2 regions of the Bradyrhizobium sp. MI1.3 genome follow, and region 2 is predicted to be linked to the other one. Evidence: riboswitches for the same ligand, from Rfam matches in the RefSeq annotation. Region 2 holds a riboswitch; the other holds the start of a gene.

Region 1 (5,211 bases), on a different contig from region 2:
GGCCTTGCAATCGACAATGTCGGTGCCAATTGGCCGCAGCTGATGGGGATGACAAAATTCCCGTTCATGAAATTGAAAGTGGATCGTCAGTTCGTCGGCGGCTGCGCGAATGGGCCCCTCAAGCGAACGGTGTGCCGCCATATCGTCGATCTAGCCAAAGCGTACAATGTGCGCACCGTCGCCGAAGGTGTGGAGAGCCAGGCTGACCTAATCGCTGTGGCCGAACTCGGCTTCGACCTTGCGCAGGGCCATCTGTTCGGAAAAGCCATGCCACTGAAGCAATTTGCACAGTCATCTTTCAACCCTGCTCCAGCTCGTCAAAAATAGTGTGCGAGTGGCTGAGTGCGGCCAAGCGACGCTCACGAGCACCGCCATGCCTACTCGGCACCAGGCATGAGGCTGAGTGCAATTCGGTCTGCAAGGCCAGTGTCGCTCGTCCCGCCGCCACTTCATTTCCCTCCGAAGCTTGTTATACCACAAGCCCGTTTTGGCATGCCTCCAGCGAGTCCTCCGCGCAGCTAGCGTTGCAGCCATGAGCGAGGCTTGCACAAACCTCCAGTCGGGGTGTGTGACCGGAGGTTTGCCGAGATCCAACGTAGACCTGCGTCCGTTGGCGGTTTTTTGTCGCCGCCGGTTGAGGAAGCGTCAGCCTCGCTTGCCCCCGCGCTGCGTGCCAAACAAACCGACGGACGCTTCCAGCGTCAAGTCGCGACTGACTCTCGCAAGAGGGCCCGAGGGCTCGTAGCCTGAAATTGAAGCGACCTGTTGCTGTCGCAGATGCAACATGGTCTCAGATCCGGGACAGCCGAATTGAGCAAATTGCCCAACATTGAGCGCGTCTGCGTTTGGCACGGCATTTGAAAGGGATCGCCCATGGCATCGCTCGCCTAAGGAGTCGGAAGGCATGGCTTACAAGATCGTCGCTTCGCAATGCACCGTTTGTGGCGCATGTGAGTTCGAGTGTCCCAACGCGGCGATCAGTCTGAAGCGCGACATTTACGTTATCGATGTCAAAAAATGTACGGAGTGCGAGGGCCATTGCGACACGCCGCAATGCGCGGTGGTCTGTCCGGTCCCTGACACCTGTGTCCCGTCCAAGACAGGATAGGCAGCCCGCGACCAAAAGGCCTCATCGCTCGATTTCGCGAACGAAGTTGTAGATGTGGGACCTTGAGGAGACCACGACCGCATGGGGCGCATCGAGGTCGATTAAGATCGTTATGAGCTTAAGACGCTGAGCGACTTCGAGGAACCGCTCAAAGGGCTCTGTCGGAGGACACCGTCGAATTTGTCACGAACAAGGACAAGGCCCTCGATGCTCAGTGGCCGCGTTAAGGCCTATCGTCGCTGGCGGCGAGTCGAGGCGAGGCAGACCGGCGTCGAGCGGCAACGGACGCATCGAAGCCGGGCGCAAAAGTCGCTCAGCACGTGAACACCTAGTGCACCGAGAAGATCATCTTGGCCAACCTCACGGAGGCGGACGACCTCGTGCCTGGTCGCGGGCCCGCCGAACGCCAAGGAGCCGACCTGATCATCCGTGCGGTCCTGGAGCAATCCGGCTTTCGAAATTTCTAGGGAGCCTCGTGGGCTGTGACCAAACGGAGCCGGCCGAGGATGATCGCACGTTCCTGACGCGCAGGTTCGAAAAGCTGCTGACGGAAAAGGTCGCCTCCTCGCGATCACACAGATACCGAAAGCGGCCCGGGTTCGTTCCGGTGGTGGAGCTCAACCGTTACGCGAGCAAGGAGCGAATGCATTCACAAGCGGAGCCTCCACAGATCCGGGCGTATTCACCAGGCCGCGAGCAAGACCGTCGTACCCGCCTAGTGCGCTCGTAATCGCTTGGCAATACCGCAGCGAGAATCGGTAGGTTGACGCATCGATCCTCGTGCGCATAATTCAAGCCGTCGCGGTCTCCGGATTTCGTTTGATCCGGAGCTAAGAGGGAAGCCGGTGCAATGCCGGCGCTGCCCCCGCAACTGTAAGCGGCGAGCCGCTGTCCAACGAAGTCACTGAAGCCATGCGGCTTCGGGAAGGCCGGACAGCAGCGACGACCCGTGAGCCAGGAGACCTGCCTCGACAAGATATCGTCCACGGGCGGGGCGTCCCGGTGTGCGCCAAGCAGTTGTCGCTCACGCGATGTTCGCTGTCTGCGTCCGCCATGGCCTTTGCCCCAACATGGGGTCTAAGCTATGTCAATCCTTTCGCTTCCCGTTGCCACACTGGGGACGTCACGCATCGGCCCACGACGCGAACTCAAATTCGCACTCGAGAGCTACTGGGCGGGAAAATCCAGCGAAGCCGAGCTCCTCGAGGCGGGGAGTGGACTTCGTGCCGCTAATTGGGCACGCCAGAAATCCCGCGGTGCGACCGTCATTCCTTCGAATGACTTCTCGCTCTACGACCATGTGCTCGATACCAGCCTAATGGTCGGCGCCATTCCCGACGTTTACGGCTGGAACGAAGGTCCTGTGTCGCTCAAAACCTACTTCACCATGGCGCGTGGCGCTCAAGACGGTGGTCACGCTCAGCATGGGCCCGGCGTAGCCGCACAGGAGATGACGAAGTGGTTCGATACGAACTACCACTACATGGTGCCGGAATTTCACCAGGATCAGATCTTTAAGCATGCCTCTCGGAAGCCGATTGAGGAATATGAGGAGGCAAGAAGCCTCGGTTATCAGACGCGGCCCGTCCTAGTGGGCCCAGTCACTTTCCTGAAGCTCGGCAAAAGCGTAAATCCCGCATTCAATCCGCTGTCGCTGCTTGATCGACTCCTCCCCGTCTATGTCGATGTTCTCCGCGAACTAGCCTCGCGCGGCGCTGAATGGGTTCAGCTCGACGAGCCATGCCTAGTGATGGACGCCGACGAAGCATCTCGGGCCGCTGTCCGCCGGGCCTATGCTCATTTCGCTAAGGCCGTGCCGGCCCTTAAAATCATGCTGGCCACATACTTCGGGGGTGTCGGCGACAATCTTGAAACAGTCTTGGCCTTGCCCGTTGCCGGGGTTCATGTCGACCTGGTTCGTGCACCTGACCAGTTGGACGCGATTGTCGCCAGAGCAGGTAGAGATCTCGTGGTCTCGCTCGGTGTCGTTGATGGTCGCAACGTGTGGCGCTCTAATCTGCCGGCGCTACTCGACCAACTTGCTCCTATGGTCAAAAAACTGGGCAGGGACCGTGTTCAGATTGCCCCCTCCTGCTCGCTGCTTCATGTTCCGACCGACATTGAACTAGAGATCGATCTCGATCCCAATCTGAAGACGTGGTTGGCGTTCTCAGTGCAGAAGATCAAGGAACTTTCGATATTGGGCAAAGCGCTGGCTGGCCATGCTGCCGACGTGGCCGATGAACTCACGCTCTCAGAGGATGCATCCGTCACCCGCGAAACATCGCCGAAGATCCACAGTGCGAACGTCGCCGGACGAATGGCCGCGATCGACGATAGCATGCGTCGCCGTCGCAGTGCGTTCACCCAGCGCGCCGACGTCCAGCGCGTCGCCTTCGCATTGCCGATGTTTCCAACCACAACCATCGGATCCTTCCCGCAAACGGCGGACGTCCGCAATGCGCGTGCAGCTCATGCGCGGGGAGCGCTGAATGACACGCAGTACGAGCAGCTTCTGAAAGCGGAGACAGCCCATACCGTGCATTGGCAGGAAGATATCGGCCTGGACGTGCTCGTACACGGTGAGTTCGAGCGCAATGACATGGTTCAATACTTTGGCGAGCAGCTGTTGGGTTTCGCATTCACCAAGCACGGCTGGGTTCAGTCTTATGGCTCGCGGTGCGTTCGCCCTCCTATCCTGTTTGGAGATGTCTCCCGCCCGAAGCCCATGACCGTTAAATGGTGGCGACATGCGCAGTCTCTGACCAAAAAACCCGTCAAGGCTATGCTGACCGGACCGGTGACGATCCTGAACTGGTCGTTTGTCCGTGACGACATCCCGCGGAGCGAGACATGCCGACAGATCGCTCTCGCGATCCGAGACGAGGTCATCGACCTTGAGGCGGCTGGAGCGACCATGATCCAGATCGACGAGGCTGCGTTGCGGGAGGGATTGCCGCTGCGCAAATCGCAGTGGAAGGACTATCTCGATTGGGCAGTGGACAGTTTCCGCGTTTGCTCCTCCGCTGTCGCTGACGGAACTCAGATCCATACGCACATGTGCTATTCCGAGTTCAACGAAATCATCGATGCGATCGCAGCAATGGATGCCGACGTCATTTCAATCGAGGCGTCGCGCTCCAAAATGGAATTGCTCGACGCTTTCAAGAGCTACAAATATCCTAATGAAATCGGGCCAGGCGTCTATGACATTCATTCACCGCGCATTCCCGCAGCAGCCGAGATCAAGCAGCTGATTGTGTTGGCGCGGCAGCGGGTTTCCGATCGGCAGCTCTGGATCAATCCCGACTGCGGACTGAAAACTCGAAGATGGGAGGAGGTGCGTCCCGCGCTCGTCAATATGGTGGCCGCCGCACGTGAGTTGCGGGCCGAGGCATGATCGTACGGAGCGTGTCGCCAACGTATCTGTGAATAAGATGAACGCGCTTTGGGAGCTCGCGTATCCTTGCGAGCTTCCAAAGTTTCCAGCGCCTGCGAATGCCGGTTTGCCCCGGCGGAGGCGATCGCATACAGCGGCGACAAGCTCGAACCGGCGGACGACCGCATGCCGGCCATACCGATTAGGTGACATATTCCAAGTCACTTACGCTCGACGCGAACCACGGTCCTATCGCTTCATTTATCCATCGCGTGGATGCGTCCCATCAAAACAATCTATTTTACCGCCCTTGCGGAATTTCATACCTAATTTGCGCCTTCGCGCGGTCTTCGGGAAGATTTGCTGGTATTCGGCGGTGCCAAAATACTGGCGCGTGACGGCAAACTGACGGTTGAGTTTCAGGGCTCGGCAGTCAAACCGCCTGCGCGATGGATCCCAGCTCCATCAAGGCGCTGCCCGTGCCAACCGGACAGCTGGCAAGTGGTGAGCAAGTCCTGAAGTTTACGACAGCAGCGAAAGGCAAGCGGCTCGCTAAGTTGTGCAGAGCGATATCCGCTTCTCCTTGTTTGACGGCGAATGCCCTCGTCGTAAGTCGATCGCCGGTAGTCCTCCCTACCGACGAAAGCTGGAACGATGCGGAAAGCAGCGTCGCTCCCGCGTGACTTTCGCCCGGCCTCGCATTGAGGCCGGGCGGCTTTTTATG
Region 2 (5,211 bases):
CTTGATACCTTCGTGGGCATCGGACACGACGAGCTTGACGCCGCGCAGGCCGCGGCGGGCGAGCTTGCGCAGGAACGCCGTCCAGAACGTCTCCGCCTCGGACGGGCCGATGTCCATGCCGAGGGCCTCGCGTCGGCCGTCGCTATTGACGCCGACCGCGACAATCACAGCGACGGATACCATGCGGCCATTCTGGCGCACCTTCACGTAGGCGGCGTCGATTCACAGATATGGCCAGTCGCCCTCAATCGGGCCGGCGAGGAACGCCTTAACCTTCTCGTCGATCTCGCCGCACAGTCGGCTGACCTGGCTCTTGGAGATGCCGGTCATGCCCATGGCCTGCACCAGATCGTCCACCGAGCGGGCCGAGACGCCCTGCACATAGGCCTCCTGCACCGCGGCCGTGAGCGCCTTCTCGGCCATGCAGCGCGGCTCGAGGAAGCCTGGAAAGTAGGAGCCCTTGCGCAGCTTGGGAATTCGCAGCTCAACCGCACCGGCGCGGGTCTCCCAAATCGGTCCCGGTAACGTTACGCTGGGCCAGACGCTCGGGGCTCTTCTCGCCATAGGCCGCCCCGGTCTGGCCTCCCACTTCCAGCTCCATCAGACGCTGGGCGGCAAAGCCGATCATCTCGCGCAGCAGATCGGCGTCGGGGGACTTCCCTACCAGCGTGCGCAGGTTCATCATGTCGTCGGTCATCGCTGGTTCCTCGGTTGCCTTGGCGTGTCGCAACCCGATCCTACCGGAGAACTGCCGGTGAGCACCGCAAAGCCGCCCGCCCGCTACGGCGCTAATTGAGGGCGCGCGTCTGGGCGGCTTCGCTCTACCGAGCTACACCACCACCAGGAACGACCAACTTTTCAGGAACGACCAACTTTTCTGCGTGTGGCTGGTTTGCTTCGGCCCACCGGTTAAGATGTCGACCGAGGGAGAAGCGATCGCACGACATCGCGCCGCGCCTCGACGAGCTTTCCAATGTTCTTGCCGCCGTCGATGCTGCGCTCGATGGCTTTCGAACGGAACGGCTGCATCCGCGAGGCGTGAATAAATCTTTCGGATTACGTCGCCGAGCGCCGCTGGACCAAGGACGGAGGCTTCGTCAACGACGAACCGTCTGTTGACACAGAATCGAATACGGCGTCTAGATGTAGTTGTCACGGTCTCTCAAATCGCAAGATAGAGAGCTAAGAGGGAAGCCGGTACGGCCGAAAGCCAAAGCCGGCGCTGCCCCCGCAACTGTAAGCGGCGAGCCGCTGTCGACAGAGTCACTGGCGCAAAATCTCGGCGCCGGGAAGGCCAGACAGCAGCAAGAACCCGCGAGCCAGGAGACCTGCCGTGACAACAACAGAGTCCTCGGGCGGGGTGTCCCGGTGGTCGCTAGCCGGCAGTGGGCCGCCGAGGGCGGCTCGTTTTCCGCATGCGCCTACTTCAGCCTTGCCCCAACCCAAGTGGGATGCCGATGTCTGGTCTGGGTCAAAGCAATTCGTTGCAAGCCGCATTGCCGCGCTCGATCGTCAAACGCGAGGGCGGCACGCTTGTCTTCGATGCCAGCAAGATCCGTTCTGCGATCGCGCGCGCGGGGCGGGCGAGCGGCGAGTTCGACGACGAGGCGGCCGGCCGGTTCATGGAAGAGACTATCAAGGTCATCGCGCACCGCTTCGTCGGCGCAACTCCCAAAGTTGAGGAGGTACAGGATATCGTCGAGCAGGTGCTGATCGCGGCGGGCTATTTCGCCACTGCGCGCGCCTATATCGTCTATCGCGAGAAACGCGGACAGGCGCGCCAGGACCACACGACGACGGTTGATGTCGCCGCTTCCATCAACGAGTATCTCGAACGTAGCGATTGGCGCGTAAATGCCAACGCCAACCAGGGCTATTCGCTGGGCGGACTCATCCTAAACCTCTCGGGCAAGGTCGTCGCCAACTACTGGCTGTCGCACATCTACCCGCCGGAGATCGGCCGCGCCCATCGTGACGGCGACCTCCATATCCATGACCTCGACATGCTCGCCGGTTATTGTGCCGGCTGGTCGCTGCGCACGCTCTTGACCGAGGGCTTGAACGGGGTGCCCGGCAAGGTCGAGGCCGGCCCGCCGAAGCATCTGTCGAGTGCGGTCGGGCAGATCGTCAATTTTCTAGGCACGTTGCAGAACGAGTGGGCGGGCGCGCAAGCCTTCAGTTCGTTCGACACCTACATGGCGCCGTTCATCCGGAGGGACCGCTTGAGCTACGGCGATGTACTGCAATCGATCCAGGAGCTCATCTACAACCTCAATGTCCCCTCGCGCTGGGGTACGCAGACGCCTTTCACCAATCTCACCTTCGACTGGACCTGCCCGGAGGACCTGCGCGAACAGGTGCCCGTGATCGGCGGAGAGGGGATGGATTTCACCTATGGCGACCTCCAGTCCGAAATGGACATGATCAACCGCGCCTATATGGAGGTGATGACGAACGGCGATGCCAAGGGCCGTGTATTCACGTTTCCAATCCCGACCTACAACATCGCCGCGGATTTCCCGTGGGAGAGCGAGAACGCAGATCGCCTGTTCGAGATGACGGCGAAATACGGCCTGCCCTACTTCCAGAACTTCATCAATTCCGAGCTTAAGCCGAACATGGTCCGCTCGATGTGCTGTCGGCTGCAGCTCGATCTTACCGAGTTGCTCAAGCGCGGCAACGGCCTGTTCGGCAGCGCTGAGCAGACCGGCTCTATTGGTGTGGTTACCATCAATTGCGCTCGCCTCGGCTATCTGCATCGCGGCGACGAAGCGGGCCTATTCGATCGCCTCGATGCGCTGCTGGAAATCGGCCGCAACAGCCTGGAAATCAAGCGCACGGTCGTGCAACGCTACATGGACCACGGACTTTTTCCCTACAGCAAGCGCTATCTCGGCACGCTACGCAACCATTTCTCCACGCTAGGCGTGAATGGTGTCAACGAGATGATCCGCAACCTCACCGCCGATTGCGAGAACATCAGCACACCTTGGGGCCATGCCTTTGCGGTACGGCTGCTTGATCATGTGCGTGCGCGCATCTCGGCGTTCCAGACCGAAACCGGCACCATGTTCAACCTCGAAGCCACGCCGGCGGAGGGCACGACCTACCGCTTCGCGAAGGAAGACCGCAAGCGCTACCCCGGAATCTTGCAGGCGGGCACCGGCGATCTCCCCTATTACACCAATTCGAGCCAACTTCCGGTCGGCCTCACCGATGATCCATTCGAGGCGCTTGAGCGCCAAGACGAGCTGCAACGCAAATACACCGGCGGTACGGTGCTCCATCTCTACATGGGTTCACGCCTGTCCTCAGGCGCAGCGTGCAAGAAGCTCGTGCGGCGGGCGCTCTCAAATTTCCGCCTACCCTACGTCACCGTCACGCCGACATTCTCGATCTGTCCGACGCACGGCTATCTCGAAGGCGAGCATGTCTTCTGTCCCAAATGCGACGCCGAAAAGCTCGCACTCAAGCGGCATGCCGCCGCGAACTGAAAGGAGACCACAGATGAACGAGTCTAATGCCCATACGACGAGCAGCGATCCTGCGGGGACGCTCAGCCACGACGAGCGCCAGCCCTGTGAGGTCTGGACTCGCGTGATGGGTTATCACCGGCCGGTGTCGTCGTTCAATTGCGGCAAGAAAGGCGAGCACAATGAGCGCAGGTTCTTCGCTGAAACGCGCGCCGCGCTCGGCTGAGCTGCGAATTGGCGGGGTCGCCCGGCTGTCCACCTGCGACTGGCCGGGCGAGCTCGTGGCAACGGTTTTCTGCCAGGGCTGCTCTTGGTCGTGCGGCTATTGCCACAACCCGCATCTGATTTCCCCGAGGGGAGAGTCGGAAATCCCGTGGCAGGAAGTGCTATCTTTTCTCGATAGCCGTCGCGGGCTGCTCGACGGCGTGGTGTTCTCTGGCGGCGAACCCACTCTCCAGGCTGCGCTGCCGGACGCAATGCGTGCCGTGCGAGGCGAACTCGGCTTCCGCGTCGGATTGCACACCGCCGGGCCCTGTCCCACACGGCTGTCCGCTGTACTGCCGCTCGTCGACTGGATCGGCTTCGACGTCAAGGCTGCGTTCGATCACTACAAGCGGATCACTGGCGTCGTTGGGAGCGGCATCAACGCCAAGGCCAGCCTCGTGCGTCTGCTCGAAAGCGGCGTCGCGTGCGATATCCGCACGACGGTTCATAATGCTTTGCTGGATCGCTCCGACCTGGCGCGTCTGGCGTCCGACCTTGTCGCGCTTGGCGTTCCTGCCCATCGGCTTCAGCCGTTCCGGGCGGCGGGATGCACGACCGCGAGCCTTCTTTAGTCCCCGTGAGCCGCTGCCGTCCGGGTGCCGGTTGCAGCACATATCCCTGCCATTCCCCCCCGAGTTGCGGTCCGCCCGACACCAGACACTGCTGCGGCGGCTGGAGAAACACTTCGCGTTTTGCCGCAGGAGATCTGCGGGCGCCGGTGTCTGCTGGTGGTGCGGCTCTCGGCAGGCGCGCAACGATTCCGTTGTCCGAAGCGACGCGTCAAGTCCACAGCCGCATTGAACAGTCCGTGAATGCCTTCGCGCCAGGCCACCATGGGCGCGGCGCGTGGCTGATCTGCTATGTTCAGCAGAAATGTGGGAGAGTGGCCAGGGCCGCCTGTCTCCAAGATCGCTCCCGAATCGCCACCAACGTCGGGGATCGTAGCGTGGAACAAAGCAGGCAGTGTGCCGAACTGAACTGCTCTAATGCTGCTTCGCGTGAACTGTGTCGCAATTGTTAATCGGCATTCTTGTTCCTCATCCGACATCCGCACCAGAGGCCGGCGGTCAGCGTACGCGTCCGGCACCCCAGGCAGGCGAAGGTCGGTGGCGAAGCGCTTAGGCAGCAATGGCCGCCGGGAACTGATGGCCGGAATTAGCAAATTTACGCGCATTTGCGTGCACTTAGGTCTGCTCCTCTATGCCTTGGCCTCTCGCGAGATCGCGTGTCCCGTGCATCGTGCGGCAACAATATTCCTCGCGATCGCGGTGAACGCCCTCTTCGTGCACCTTGAAATCCGCAAGTCGCTTGGTGAAGTGCTCTCGTTCGGAGCTGTCCCAGCTCAACGGCCGGGGAGAATCGGGCGGGGAAGCCCCGTTGGGGAGCGTTTGCAATCGGCGCGATGGGCGCTGTCGGCTTTGGAATAGGTGCTAATGTTCCTGCGCGTTCGACATTGCCGCGGATTGTTGAAGCA

Evidence for each region. A riboswitch is a leader RNA that binds a small molecule or an ion and turns the genes downstream of it on or off. The one in region 2 is predicted to bind cobalamin.
Region 1: linked by a shared signal. The riboswitch ahead of metE (5-methyltetrahydropteroyltriglutamate--homocysteine S-methyltransferase) and the one ahead of AC0L3A_RS35950 (ribonucleoside triphosphate reductase) in region 2 are both predicted to bind cobalamin.

What each region holds. Positions count from the first base shown of each region.
Region 1 covers NZ_JBVVPQ010000050.1:9,649-14,859, forward strand. The annotation lists gene AC0L3A_RS28635 (EAL domain-containing response regulator) at 1-327, shown strand, start outside; gene AC0L3A_RS28640 (4Fe-4S binding protein) at 905-1,108, shown strand; cobalamin riboswitch at 1,894-2,093, shown strand; gene metE (5-methyltetrahydropteroyltriglutamate--homocysteine S-methyltransferase) at 2,193-4,508, shown strand.
Region 2 covers NZ_JBVVPQ010000091.1:17,332-22,542, forward strand. The annotation lists partial or broken gene AC0L3A_RS35945 (IS256 family transposase) at 1-697, opposite strand, end outside; cobalamin riboswitch at 1,139-1,350, shown strand; gene AC0L3A_RS35950 (ribonucleoside triphosphate reductase) at 1,458-3,494, shown strand; gene nrdD (anaerobic ribonucleoside-triphosphate reductase) at 3,508-3,699, shown strand; gene AC0L3A_RS35960 (anaerobic ribonucleoside-triphosphate reductase activating protein) at 3,656-4,309, shown strand.